DNA from 2 places in the Streptomyces sp. NPDC055955 genome. Region 2 is predicted to be linked to the other one. Evidence: riboswitches for the same ligand, from Rfam matches in the RefSeq annotation. Region 2 holds a riboswitch; the other holds the start of a gene.
The links. A riboswitch is a leader RNA that binds a small molecule or an ion and turns the genes downstream of it on or off. The one in region 2 is predicted to bind cyclic di-AMP.
Positions count from the first base shown of each region.

Region 1 (5,870 bases), on a different contig from region 2:
CTGGAGCCGGCCCTCGTAGGTGTCGCGCGAGACAAGGTTGTAGTGCGGCTGGAGCGCCGTGTAGCGGGCGAGGCCCTCACGGTCGGAGAAGTCCAGGGACTCCTGCAGGCGCTCCGGGGTCAGGTTCGACGCGGCGATGGCGCGCACCTTGCCGGCCGTCACCAGGTCGTCGAGGGCGGTGATGATCTCCTCGACCGGCACGGACGTGTCGTCGAAGTGCGTGTAGTAGAGGTCGATGTAGTCGGTGCCGAGGCGGCGCAGGGACTCCTCGGCGGCGGACTTGATGGTGCTCGCGGACAGGCCCTTGAAGTCGGGGTGGGCGCCGACCTTGGTGGCGATGACGACATCGGAGCGGTTGCCGCGTGCGGCCAGCCAATTGCCGAGGACGGTCTCGGACTCGCCGCCCTTGTTGCCCGGGACCCACGCCGAGTACGCGTCGGCCGTGTCGACGAAGTTGCCGCCCGCGGCGACATACGCGTCGAGCACGGCGAAGGACTGCGCCTCGTCGGCGGTCCAGCCGAACACATTGCCGCCGAGGGAGAGCGGGAACACCTCGAGGTCTGACGCGCCAAGCTTGCGAAGAGAAGTCATGGCGTGCCAGAACACCGATATGGATCAAGATATTCCGGGACCGGGCACGGCGGACCGGCAGCCCTGACGTCGGGGGGTTGCCGTCAGGACCGCCGGGGTTCGGAGGGTCGCGAGCCTCAGATCGTCAGGCCGTTGGAGCGCAGCCACGGCGCGGGGTCGACCCCGGTCGCCTGGCCGCCGGGGTGGACCTCCAGGTGGAGGTGCGGTCCTGTCACGTTCCCGGTGGCGCCGACACGGCCGATGACGTCGCCGCTGGTCACCTTCTGGCCCGCGCTGACGTTGAGGGACGACTGGTGGCAGTACCAGAGCTCCGTGCCGTCCGGCAGCTCCAGGACGGTGCGGTAGCCGTACGCGCCCGCCCAGCCGGCCTCCTTGACGGTGCCGGAGTGGATCGCCTTCAGCGGCGTACCGGTCGGAGCGGCGAAGTCGAGACCCGTGTGGTAGCCGGAGGACCACATCGAGCCGGGCTGACCGAAGGTGCCGGTGATCGTGTAGGAGGCGACCGGCAGCGTGAAGCTCTTGGCGAGCTTGGCGAGGCGCTCGGCCTCGGCCTTCTTCTTCGCGGCCTCCTCCGCCGCCTTCTTGTCGGCGGCGGCCTTGGCCGTGGCGGCGTCCTGCTCCTTGGCGGCGTCCTCGGCGGCCTTCTTCGCGGCGGCCTCCTCGGCGGCCGCGGCCTCGGCGTCGGCGGCCTGGTCCTGCTGCTGCTCGGCCTGCTGCATGATGCGGGCGCGCAGGGCCTCGCCCGCGGTCGTGCCCTGCTGGGCGTCCGCGGTGGTGATGCCGGCGCCGGTCAGCGGCGTCGCGCCGGTGCCGGACTCGTCGTCGTCTCCGGAGACATCGGCTATCAGCGCGCCCACGCCGGGCAGGGACTTGGCGTCGGGCAGCGAGTCCTTGACGGACGAGAGGTCGGGCATCGAGATGTGTACGGGAGGCTTGCCGCCCTGCGCGGTGGCGATGCCGCCCGCGCCGACGGCCGCGATCACGCCGACCCCGAGAACGGTGGAGCTGCGCGCGAGACCGCCGCGCTGCTTGGCTACGCGGTGCCTGCCGCGTACGGGACGGACGGAATCCTCGGTGGGGTTCCACTCCTCCCAGGTCCGCTCGTCCGTTTCGCCGAACTCTTCGTCGATCGGCGCGTAGGAGAACTCTGGGGCAGGCCGGTTGGACGCCACTGGGGCGCGCTCCTTTCCTTCCTTCTCGCCTACCGGGTTAGCTGACGGGTTCGGAGCAGGAAGGTCTCCTACCGACGCCTTCCGCAAGGAAAGACGTCCGATTCACCCCAAGTTGGTGGTTCCCCGGCTCCCTTGCGGGATTAGGCGCGTGCGCACGGAGCCGTCTCTTGTGACGGCTGGGACGACCGCGCTGCGTTATCGAACGTTAATAGACACCGGGGCCCGATTCCAAGCCGTTCCGACTGATCGTTAACGCCTCTGGCCTGGACTTAACGGGGCACGAGCGGGCGGAATCGGGCGAGTTGACCCGCCACTGAAACAGCTTGCCGATCTGACGGTTTGTCAAATGTTATGCGCAGCGACGCCGTTCGGCTACACAAGGTGATGACGGCACTCACCGCTGCTTCACGGCTGCTTCACGGCCGCCTCACCGCGAGCAGCGCCATGTCGTCCGTCGTGCCGCCCCCGGTGTGCCGGCGGACCTCGGCGGTGAGCGCGCCCAGCAGCGGATCGGGCCCCGAGAACATCCGCCCCGCGAGCCGGGCCGCCGGATCGTAGAAGGTGCCCTGCGCGTCGCGCGCCTCCGAGAGGCCGTCGGTGTGGAGCAGCAGCGTCGCCCCACTCGGGAACTCCGTCTCGGACGCGCGGTCGGGCCAGGTCCCGAGGTCCCCCATCCCGAGCGGCAGCGCGGGCTCCGGCGCCGACAGGACCTTGAGCGCCCCGTCACCGCCCAGGAGCAGGGGTTCGGGGTGGCCGCGGTTGATGACGCGTACGAGGCCGTTGCCGTGCGGGATCTCGGCGAGCACGGCCGTGGTGAAGCCCTCGAACTCGTCGAGGCCGTTGCGCCGCAGCCCCTCCCGCGCGAGCGCCCTCTCCAGGCGCTGCGCGACCGCCTCCAGGGTCGCCTCCTGCTCGGCCGCCTCCCGGAAGGCGCCGATGACCACGGCCACGGCGGACACCGCGCCCATGCCCTTCCCGCGCACGTCGCCCACGACGAGCCGTACACCGTGCGGGGTGTCCTGCACCGCGTACAGATCGCCCCCGATGAAGGCCCCCGCCTGGGCGGCCTCGTAGCGGGCCGCGACCTCCAGCCCGCCGATGCGCTCGGCGGGCTCGGGCAGGACGGCGCGCTGGGCCGCCTCGGCGATCTGACGCACGGAGGTGAGCTGCTCGCTGCCGCGCCGCACGACGCGGTTCATGACACAGGCGAGTACGGCGACGGTGACGACGGTGACGAGTTCGGTGATGGCGTCGCCTTCGTAGCTGCGCGTGTACCTGAGGTGCACCCCGAGTACGACGGCGACCGTCGCGAGGCCGGTCAGGAGAGTGCCGCGGGGCGAGAAGAACGGGGCCGCGACGAGCGGGGCGGCGGTGAACAGGGGCACGCCGGTGAACGTCGACGGCGTGACGTAGTCGTAGATCGCCCCGGCGACGATGAGCAGCACCGGCACCAGACGTACGAAGAACCGGGCCCGGGACAGGCTCTGCCCCGCCTCTCGCCCGTGCCCTCCTCGCTGCCCCACCAGTCGTCTCCCGCCACCGTCCGCGTCGGTCCCGCGTCTGCGCACGCCGTCGGGCCCCACCTCAGGGTTCACCCCGGACCGGCGGCGGGCGACCTGGCGGGACCGACCGGGTGAAAGGGGTTCCGGGCGGCGGATCACACAACCCTGGGCAACCGATTCGCGTTCTGTCGCCGCAATGGCGTAGAGTCGTGTTTACCGACGCGGGGTGGAGCAGCTCGGTAGCTCGCTGGGCTCATAACCCAGAGGTCGCAGGTTCAAATCCTGTCCCCGCTACTGAAGGCCGAAGGCCCGGAACCAATGGTTCCGGGCCTTCGGCCTGTTCCCCTACAGGTCGAACTCGTGCGGCGGCAGGTCCAGCATCAGGCAGGCCTCACGGACGACGGCCTGCTCGGTCTTGTCGAAGTCGCCGTCGGCGCCGCCGATGACGATGCCGATCTGGATGACCGCGCGCGCCTCGGCGGGCTTCTTCTTCGCCTTGGCGATCTCCTGGAGGACGCTGACCTTGCCGAAGTCGAAGTCGGCGGTCAGCTTGTTCAGGTTCGCGTCGAACCGGCTCTGGAGCTGGTCCGCCGGGAAGTTCTGCAGCACCTCGTTCGTGGAGATGAGCTGGGCCACGCGGCTGCGCTCGGCCGGGTCGACGTGCCTGTCGGCGGCGGCGACCAGCGCGCACATCGCCATGCTCGCGTCACGGAAGGCGCCGCTCTTCAGGTCGTTCTTCTTCGCCATGAGCTGCGTCTGCATCGTCGACGCGGACTCCTTGAAGCGATCCCACAGGGCCATGACTCTCCTCGTTCGGCGTGTACTGATCTTCTACAGCTCTGTAGAAACTAGCGGGGAGCGGCAAAAGTTCCGCCTCTAGACTGAAGACCTGAACTCTCTGCTGGGGAGCCTTTCGTGGTCCGATGAACGGGAGAAGACGACGGTGCCGACACCCGAGAAGCCCTGACGGCGCCCGAAAGTGACCGACACCGCCCCGGCCGACGTCGCCTCCCCGTCCTCAGGCCGTACGACCCTCCAGCTCCTGCGCTCCCTCGACAGCGGCCCACGCGGCCTCACCGAGGCGGAGGCCGAGCGGCGCCTGGCCCGGCACGGCGAGAACGTCCTGCCGGGTACGCGCCCCCTGTCCTGGCCCCTGCTCGCCGCCCGCAGCCTGCGCGACCCGTTCACCGTCGTCCTGCTCTGCCTCGGCCTCGTCTCCGCGACCGTCGCGGCCTGGGGCACCGCCTGCGTGATCCTCGCCCTGGTCGCCGTCAGCTGCGGCCTGCGCTCCGCGGGCGAGCGCCGCGCGGACAGCGCCATGGCGGGCCTGCGCGAGCTGGTGGCGACGACGGCGACCGTGCTGCGCCGCCCCGGCGACGACGCGACCGCCTCACCGGCCGAACACGAGCTCCCCGTGAGCCAGTTGGTACCCGGCGACGTGGTGCGGCTCGGCCCCGGCGACCTGATCCCCGCCGACGTACGCCTTCTGCGGGCGCAGGGCCTGACCGTGCAACAGGCGGCGTTCACCGGGGAGTCCGTGCCGGCCGACAAGCGTCCCGTGGACCTGCCCGCGGACGGCGAGTCGGCGCATCTGTGCTTCCAGGGCGGCAGCGTGGCCTCCGGGAGCGCGAGCGCCGTGGTGCTCGCGACGGGCGCCGACACCCGCTTCGCCGCCGCCCACCGCACGGTCGGCGCGGAGCGCGGGGCGAGCGCGTTCGACCGCTCGGTGCACGGCATCTCCTGGACCCTGATCCGCTTCATGCTGCTGACGCCTCCGCTGGTCCTGATGGCCGGCGCCGCGCTGCGCGGCCGCGGCCTGGAGACCCTGCCGTTCGCCGTCGCGGTGGCCGTCGGGCTCACCCCGGAGATGCTGCCGGTCATCGTCACGACGGCGCTCGCCCGCGGCTCCGCGCGGCTCGCCCGCGCCCACGGCGTCATCGTCAAACGGCTCCCCGCGCTGCACGACATCGGCGCCGTCGACATCCTCTGCGTCGACAAGACGGGCACGCTCACCCAGGACCGCCCGGCCGTCGACCCGGCCCGCACCGACCCCGAAGCCCTGCACTGGGCGGCCGTCTCCGCCTGGTGGACGCTGCAGCTCGCCGACCTGCCGACCGCGGACGCGCTCGACGAGGCGGTCATCACGCAGGCGCTCGCACAAGACCCGGCCCTCACCGAGGCGTACGACGGCGTCACCGCCGTGCCCTTCGACCCCGTACGCCGCCTCGCCACCGCCGTCGTCCGGCGGCCCGGCACGCTCGGCACCGTCACGATCGCCGTCAAGGGCTCCGTGGAGAACGTCCTGGAACGGTGTGCCCTCGACGACACCGAGCGCGCGAACCTGCTCGCCCGGGCCGCGGGATTGTCCGGCGACGGGCTGCGGCTCCTCGCGGTGGCAACCGCCGAACGCCCCGCCCGGCACCGCCGGGAGGTCCTCCCTCGCCCATCGGACGGTGCGGGAAGCACCGCCGACGAACACGGCCTCACCTTCGCCGGCTTCGTCGCCTTCACCGACGCCCTCGTGCCGACCGCCGCGCAGGCCCTGCGCGACCTGGGCGAGCGCGGCGTCACGGTCAAGGTCGTCACCGGCGACCACCCCGGCACC
Region 1 covers NZ_JBHJYS010000007.1:376,098-381,967, reverse strand. Annotated here, with positions in the region: gene ACFC96_RS17595 (aldo/keto reductase) at 1-591, opposite strand, end outside; gene ACFC96_RS17590 (M23 family metallopeptidase) at 708-1,763, opposite strand; cyclic di-AMP (ydaO/yuaA leader) riboswitch at 1,775-1,920, opposite strand; gene ACFC96_RS17585 (PP2C family protein-serine/threonine phosphatase) at 2,180-3,286, opposite strand; tRNA gene ACFC96_RS17580 (tRNA-Met) at 3,486-3,559, shown strand; gene ACFC96_RS17575 (tellurite resistance TerB family protein) at 3,611-4,066, opposite strand; gene mgtA (magnesium-translocating P-type ATPase) at 4,245-5,870, shown strand, end outside.
Region 1: linked by a shared signal. The riboswitch ahead of ACFC96_RS17590 (M23 family metallopeptidase) and the one ahead of ACFC96_RS21665 (NlpC/P60 family protein) in region 2 are both predicted to bind cyclic di-AMP.

Region 2 (5,870 bases):
GGGCGTCGCGGGAGTCGCCGCGGCCTCCGTCGGCGGGCTCGGCACAGACGACAGCAAGGACACGACAGCGGCCTCCGCGCCCGACGCGACCGCCGTCAAGCCCTCCGTCGCCAACAACAAGCTCGACACCCAGCTCGCGGACCTCTCCGCGGACGCGGGCGACTTCGCCGACCGGGCGAGCCGCACCCAGGAACGTATCGACCTCAGGACCAAGCAGCAGGCCGAGCGGAAGCAGGCGGCGGAGGAAGCGGCGCGCAAGGAGCGCCTGCGGCCCAAGTTCGTTCTCCCGGTCACGCAGCGCGGGCTGAGCGCGTACTACGGGCAGGCCGGCGTCAACTGGATGTCCGTGCACACCGGCATCGACTTCCCCGTCTCGTACGGCACCCCGGTGATGGCCGCGACCGACGGCACCGTCCGTACGCAGTGGAACAGCGCGTACGGGAACATGACGATCCTGACGGCGAAGGACGGCACGGAGACCTGGTACTGCCACCTCTCCAGCCACACCGTGATGAGCGGACCGGTCAAGGCCGGTGACGTCATCGCGCACTCCGGGAACTCCGGCAACTCCACCGGTCCGCACCTGCACTTCGAGGTGCGCCCCGGCGGCGGTTCGGCCGTCGACCCGCTCCCGTGGCTCCGCAGCCACGGGCTCGACCCGACGTAGGGCCGAGCCCGCCGGCAGCGGCCTTCCCTACAGCTTCTCCACCGGCGCGTACCGCAGCAGCAGGCGCTTCGGCTTGGGCTCGCCGAAGTCGACCGTCGCCTCCGCGTTCGCCCCCGTGCCCTTGACGCCGACGACCGTGCCGAGGCCGAACTGGTCGTGCGTGACCCGGTCTCCCACCGAGAGAGCGACGACGGGCTTCTCCGTCGCCCGGCGCGTGGCGAACGCCGGCGTCGAGCGCGAACGCGACGACGAGAGGGACGCGGCGATGCCGCTCGTCGGTCCCGCCGACTTGGCGGGCGCCATGGCACCCGTCCGCTTCCACTCCAGATGCGCGTCCGGGATCTCCTCCAGGAAGCGCGACGGCGGGTTGTACGAGGGCTGCCCCCAGGCGCTGCGCAGCGTGGAGCGCGTCAGATACAGGCGCTCACGCGCGCGCGTGATGCCGACGTAGGCGAGGCGGCGCTCCTCTTCCAGCTCCTTGACCTGGCCGAGGGAGCGCATGTGCGGGAAGACGCCGTCCTCCATGCCGGTCAGGAAGACGACCGGGAACTCGAGGCCCTTGGCGGTGTGCAGCGTCATCAGCGTGATGACGCCGGAGCCGTCGTCCTCCTCGTCCGGGATCTGGTCGGAGTCGGCGACGAGCGCGACCCGCTCCAGGAACTCGGAGAGCGTGCCGACGCTCGCCTCGCCCTCACCCTCGGCCGCACCGTCCGCCGTCGCGCTCTCCTGCTCGAACTCCAGCGCCACGGCAGCGAGTTCCTGGAGGTTCTCGATGCGGGTCTCGTCCTGCGGGTCCGTCGACGACTGCAACTCGGCGAGATAGCCGGTCCGTTCGAGCACCGCCTCCAGGACCGTGGCCGGGCCCGCGCCCGACTCGACGATCGTGCGGAGGTCCTCCATCAGCGTGTTGAACCGCTTCACCGCGTTCGTCGAGCGGGCCGCCATTCCGTACGCCTCGTCGACGCGGCGCAGCGCCTGCGGGAAGGAGATCTTCTCGCGCTGGGAGAGCGCGTCGATCATCGCTTCGGCACGGTCGCCGATGCCGCGCTTGGGCACATTGAGGATGCGGCGCAGGGGGACGGAGTCCTCGGGGTTGGCGAGCACCCGCAGATAGGCCAGGACGTCCCTGACCTCCTTGCGCTCGTAGAAGCGGACTCCGCCGACGACCTTGTAGGGCAGGCCGACCCGGATGAAGATCTCTTCGAAGACACGGGACTGCGCGTTCGTCCGGTAGAAGACGGCGACGTCGCCGGCCTTCGCGTCGCGCGCGTCCGTGAGCCGGTCGATCTCGTCGGCGACGAACTGCGCCTCGTCGTGCTCGGTGTCCGCGACGTAACCGGTGATCTGCGCGCCCGCGCCCGCGTTCGTCCACAGATTCTTGGGGCGGCGGGATTCGTTGCGCTCGATGACCGCGTTGGCCGCGGAGAGGATGGTCTGCGTCGAGCGGTAGTTCTGCTCGAGCAGGATCGTCGTCGCGTCGGTGTAGTCCTCCTCGAACTGGAGGATGTTGCGGATGGTGGCTCCGCGGAACGCGTAGATCGACTGGTCGGCGTCACCCACGACGCACAGCTCGGCCGGCGGGAGGTCGCCCTCACGCGGCGGCTCGTCCTCCGCGCGGCCGCTGTCGGCCGACCCCACCAGCTCCCTGACCAGCGCGTACTGCGCGTGGTTCGTGTCCTGGTACTCGTCGACCAGGACGTGGCGGAAGCGGCGGTGGTAGTGCTCGGCCACGTCGGGGAAGGCGCGCAGGAGATTGACCGTCGTCATGATCAGGTCGTCGAAGTCCAGCGCGTTCGCCTCGCGGAGGCGGGACTGGTACATCGCGTAGGCCTGGGCGAGGGTCTTCTCGAAGCCGTCGGCGGCCTGTGCCGCGAAGTCCTCCTCGTCGATCAGCTCGTTCTTCAGGTTCGAGATCTTGGCGCTGAAGGACTTCGGCGGAAACTTCTTCGGGTCCAGGTCGAGGTCGCGGCAGACCAGGGCCATGAGGCGCTTGGAGTCGGCGGCGTCATAGATCGAGAACGACGACGTGAAGCCGAGCTTCTTCGACTCGCGGCGCAGGATACGGACGCAGGCGCTGTGGAACGTCGACACCCACATCGCGTTCGCCCGCGGGCCGACGAGGGACTCGACGCGCTCCTTCATCTCGCCCGCGGCCTTGTTCGTGAACGTGATCGCGAGGATCTGGCCGGGGTGCACGCCGCGCTCGCCGAGGAGATACGCGATGCGGTGGGTGAGCACGCGGGTCTTGCCGGAGCCCGCGCCCGCCACGATGAGCAGCGGGGAGCCGCCGTGGACGACGGCCGCCTGCTGGTTCTCGTTCAGCCCGTCGAGGAGCGCCGCCGCGTCGAGCGCGGGGCGCGGGGCGCCGTCCCGGTAGTACGCGTCTCTGGCCGGGGGCGCGTCGAACTTCCCGTCGAACAGGTCGTCCGGAACGTGCTCCGGAGCCATGTCGTCCTCGGGCGGCGGCGGGGCATGCTCCTCACCGGCCTTGGAAGCCGTGAGGTCCGCCAGGAAGCTGTCGTCAAAGAGGCTGCTCATCGCTCTACGAGTCTAGGCCGCCCCACTGACACCCACGGCCGCCCCGGAAACTTCCCCCCGACTTCGTAGGCCCGACCACCTCTCGTGGTGCGGAAATCACCCTCCGTGAGAGTTACCGGAGGTCACGAACAAGATTGCCGAAGGTCACGAAAATGTATCGGGCATATCGAACATCAACCTTCACAGCAGCCACACGAGTTGGCTAGCGTGCTCCGCGGGCCGCCCGTCCCCCCGCCGGCAACCGCGCCGCGAGCGGGTCGCCCCCGCTGAGTTCAGTACGCCGCGAGGCATGGAACCGGGGACCCACGACCTTTGGGGTGAATCGGCCGACGACCCGTCAGGGCACGGCCGTAGGGCAGCCTTCCGAATCTCCGCCCGAACCCGACAGCTAACCCGGTAGGCGGTCATGGGAAGGAGACGCGCCCCTTGGCGTCGCACCGCAAGCCGCGCAACAGGACAGCCGGTCCCCGCACGGCCCCCGTCGTCGGAATCACCACGGCGGCCCTCACCTCCATAGCCCTGCTCTCGCAGAGCGCGACCGCCGCCCCCTCCGCGCCGCCGAAGCCGAGCCTGGAAGAGGTCCAGAAGAAGGTCGACACCCTCTACCACCAGGCGGGCGTCGCCACGGAGAAGTACAACGCGGCCAAGGAGCGCACCGCCAAGCAGCAGAAGCGTGTCGGCGACCTGCTCGACGACGTCGCGCAGCGCACCGAGAAGCTCAACAAGGCCCGCCAGGAGCTCGGCACCTTCGCCGCCGCCCAGTACCGCACGGGCGCCGTCTCCGACACCGCGACGCTGCTCCTCGCCGACGACGCGCAGGACTACTTCGACCAGGACCAGCTGATGAGCCGGCTCACGAGCCGCCAGAAGAAGGCCGTCGACGACTACCAGACCGAGCAGGCCGCCACCACGAAGAAGCGCACCGAGGCGGCCAGGAGCCTGGAGACGCTGACCACTTCGCAGGCCACGCTCAGGAGCACGAAGAGGGATGTCCAGCAGAAGCTCGGCGACGCCCGCGAACTCCTGTCGAAGCTGACCGCCGAGGAGAAGGCGCGCCTCGCGGCGATCGAGAAGCAGAAGCAGGAGGCCGCCAGGAAGAAGGCGCAGGAGCTGGCGCGTCAGCAGGCCGAGGCGGAGGCCAAGCGCAAGGCGGCCGAGGAGGCACGCCAGAAGGAGAACCCGGGCACGGGCAGCGGTTCCGGCACGGGTACGGGCTCCGGCAGCACCGGCAGCGGCTACGCGGCCAAGGCCGCGAAAGTCATCGCCTTCGCCGAGTCCCAGATGGGCAAGCCGTACGTCTGGGGCGCCACGGGCCCGGACTCGTACGACTGCTCGGGCCTCACGCAGGCCGCGTGGAAGGCGGCCGGCATCTCGCTGCCGCGCACGACCTGGGACCAGGTCAAGGTCGGAACGACCGTCACCACGGCCAACGCCCAGCCCGGTGACCTGGTCTTCTTCTACGACGACATCAGCCACGTCGGCATCTACATCGGCGACGGCAAGATGATCCACGCCCCGAAGCCGGGCGCGAACGTCCGCGTCGAGTCGATCTACTACATGCCGATCCACAGCGTGGTGCGCCCGGCCTGACCACCTTCGTGGGGTTACGTTCGGGCGGTGCGCGGCCCGAACGCAACCCCAGGTCCCGGACCCACGTGGTCCCAGCTCCCGCCGGCCGCCGGTGCCGCCGTCATGGCCACCGGCATCATCTCGGTCGGCCTGAACCTGACCGGTCACTCGGTGCTGTCCGGCATCATGCTGGTGCTCGCGGCCGCCCTCTGGCTGGTCCTCGCGGCGGACTTCGCGATCCGCCTGGTGCGGGAGCGCGACCGTTGGCACTCCGAGGCCGACACCCCGCCCGCGCTCACCGCGGTCGCGGCGACGACCGTCCTCGGCACCCGGATCTCCATGTTCGGCCTGCAGACCCTGGCCGAGGCGCTCCTCGCCCTGTCCGCGCTCGTCTGGCCGGTGCTCCTCATCAACGTCGTACGGCACTGGAAGCCGCGGATGCCGGGGGGCGTGTTCCTCGGCTGCGTCGCGACGCAGGGCCTCGTCGTCCTGGCGGCGACGCTCGCGCCCGCGGTCGACGCGCACTGGCTCGCGTACACCGGGATGGTGCTCTTCTGGGGCGGGGTCGTCCTGTACTGCTTCGCACTGCTCCGCTTCGATCTGCGCGAGGTGGTCTCCGGCGCCGGAGACCACTGGGTCGCGGGCGGCGCGCTCGCCATCTCCGCGCTCGCCGCGTCGAAGCTCGTCGCGACGGGTCTGTGGAACGACGACGACACGGACGTCCTGCGCACCATGAGCTTTCTGCTGCTCGCGCTCGACGTGGCCTGGTACGTCGTGCTGGCGCTGGCGGAGGTGCGGTGGCGCCGGCCGGGCTACGACGTGCGGCGCTGGTCGACCGTCTTCCCGATGGGAATGACGGCGGCGGCGGCACTGTCCGTGAGCGCCGCCGCCGATGTGCCCTGGCTCAGGGGGCCGGGGCAGGTTCTGGTGTGGATCGCGGTGGCCGCGTGGCTCGCCGCCCTGATCGGGACGTTCAGGTCCGGAGCAGCACGCTGACTCAGGTCCGGAGCACCGCGATGCCGACTCAGGTCCAGAGCACCGCGATGAAGATGTTCGCGGTGGTCAGGAGGCCGACGAGACCGAACAGGCCCTTGTC
Region 2 covers NZ_JBHJYS010000010.1:157,959-163,828, reverse strand. Annotated here, with positions in the region: gene ACFC96_RS21675 (M23 family metallopeptidase) at 1-667, shown strand, start outside; gene pcrA (DNA helicase PcrA) at 695-3,205, opposite strand; cyclic di-AMP (ydaO/yuaA leader) riboswitch at 3,460-3,623, shown strand; gene ACFC96_RS21665 (NlpC/P60 family protein) at 3,632-4,795, shown strand; gene ACFC96_RS21660 (tellurite resistance/C4-dicarboxylate transporter family protein) at 4,898-5,770, shown strand; gene ACFC96_RS21655 (hypothetical protein) at 5,799-5,870, opposite strand, start outside.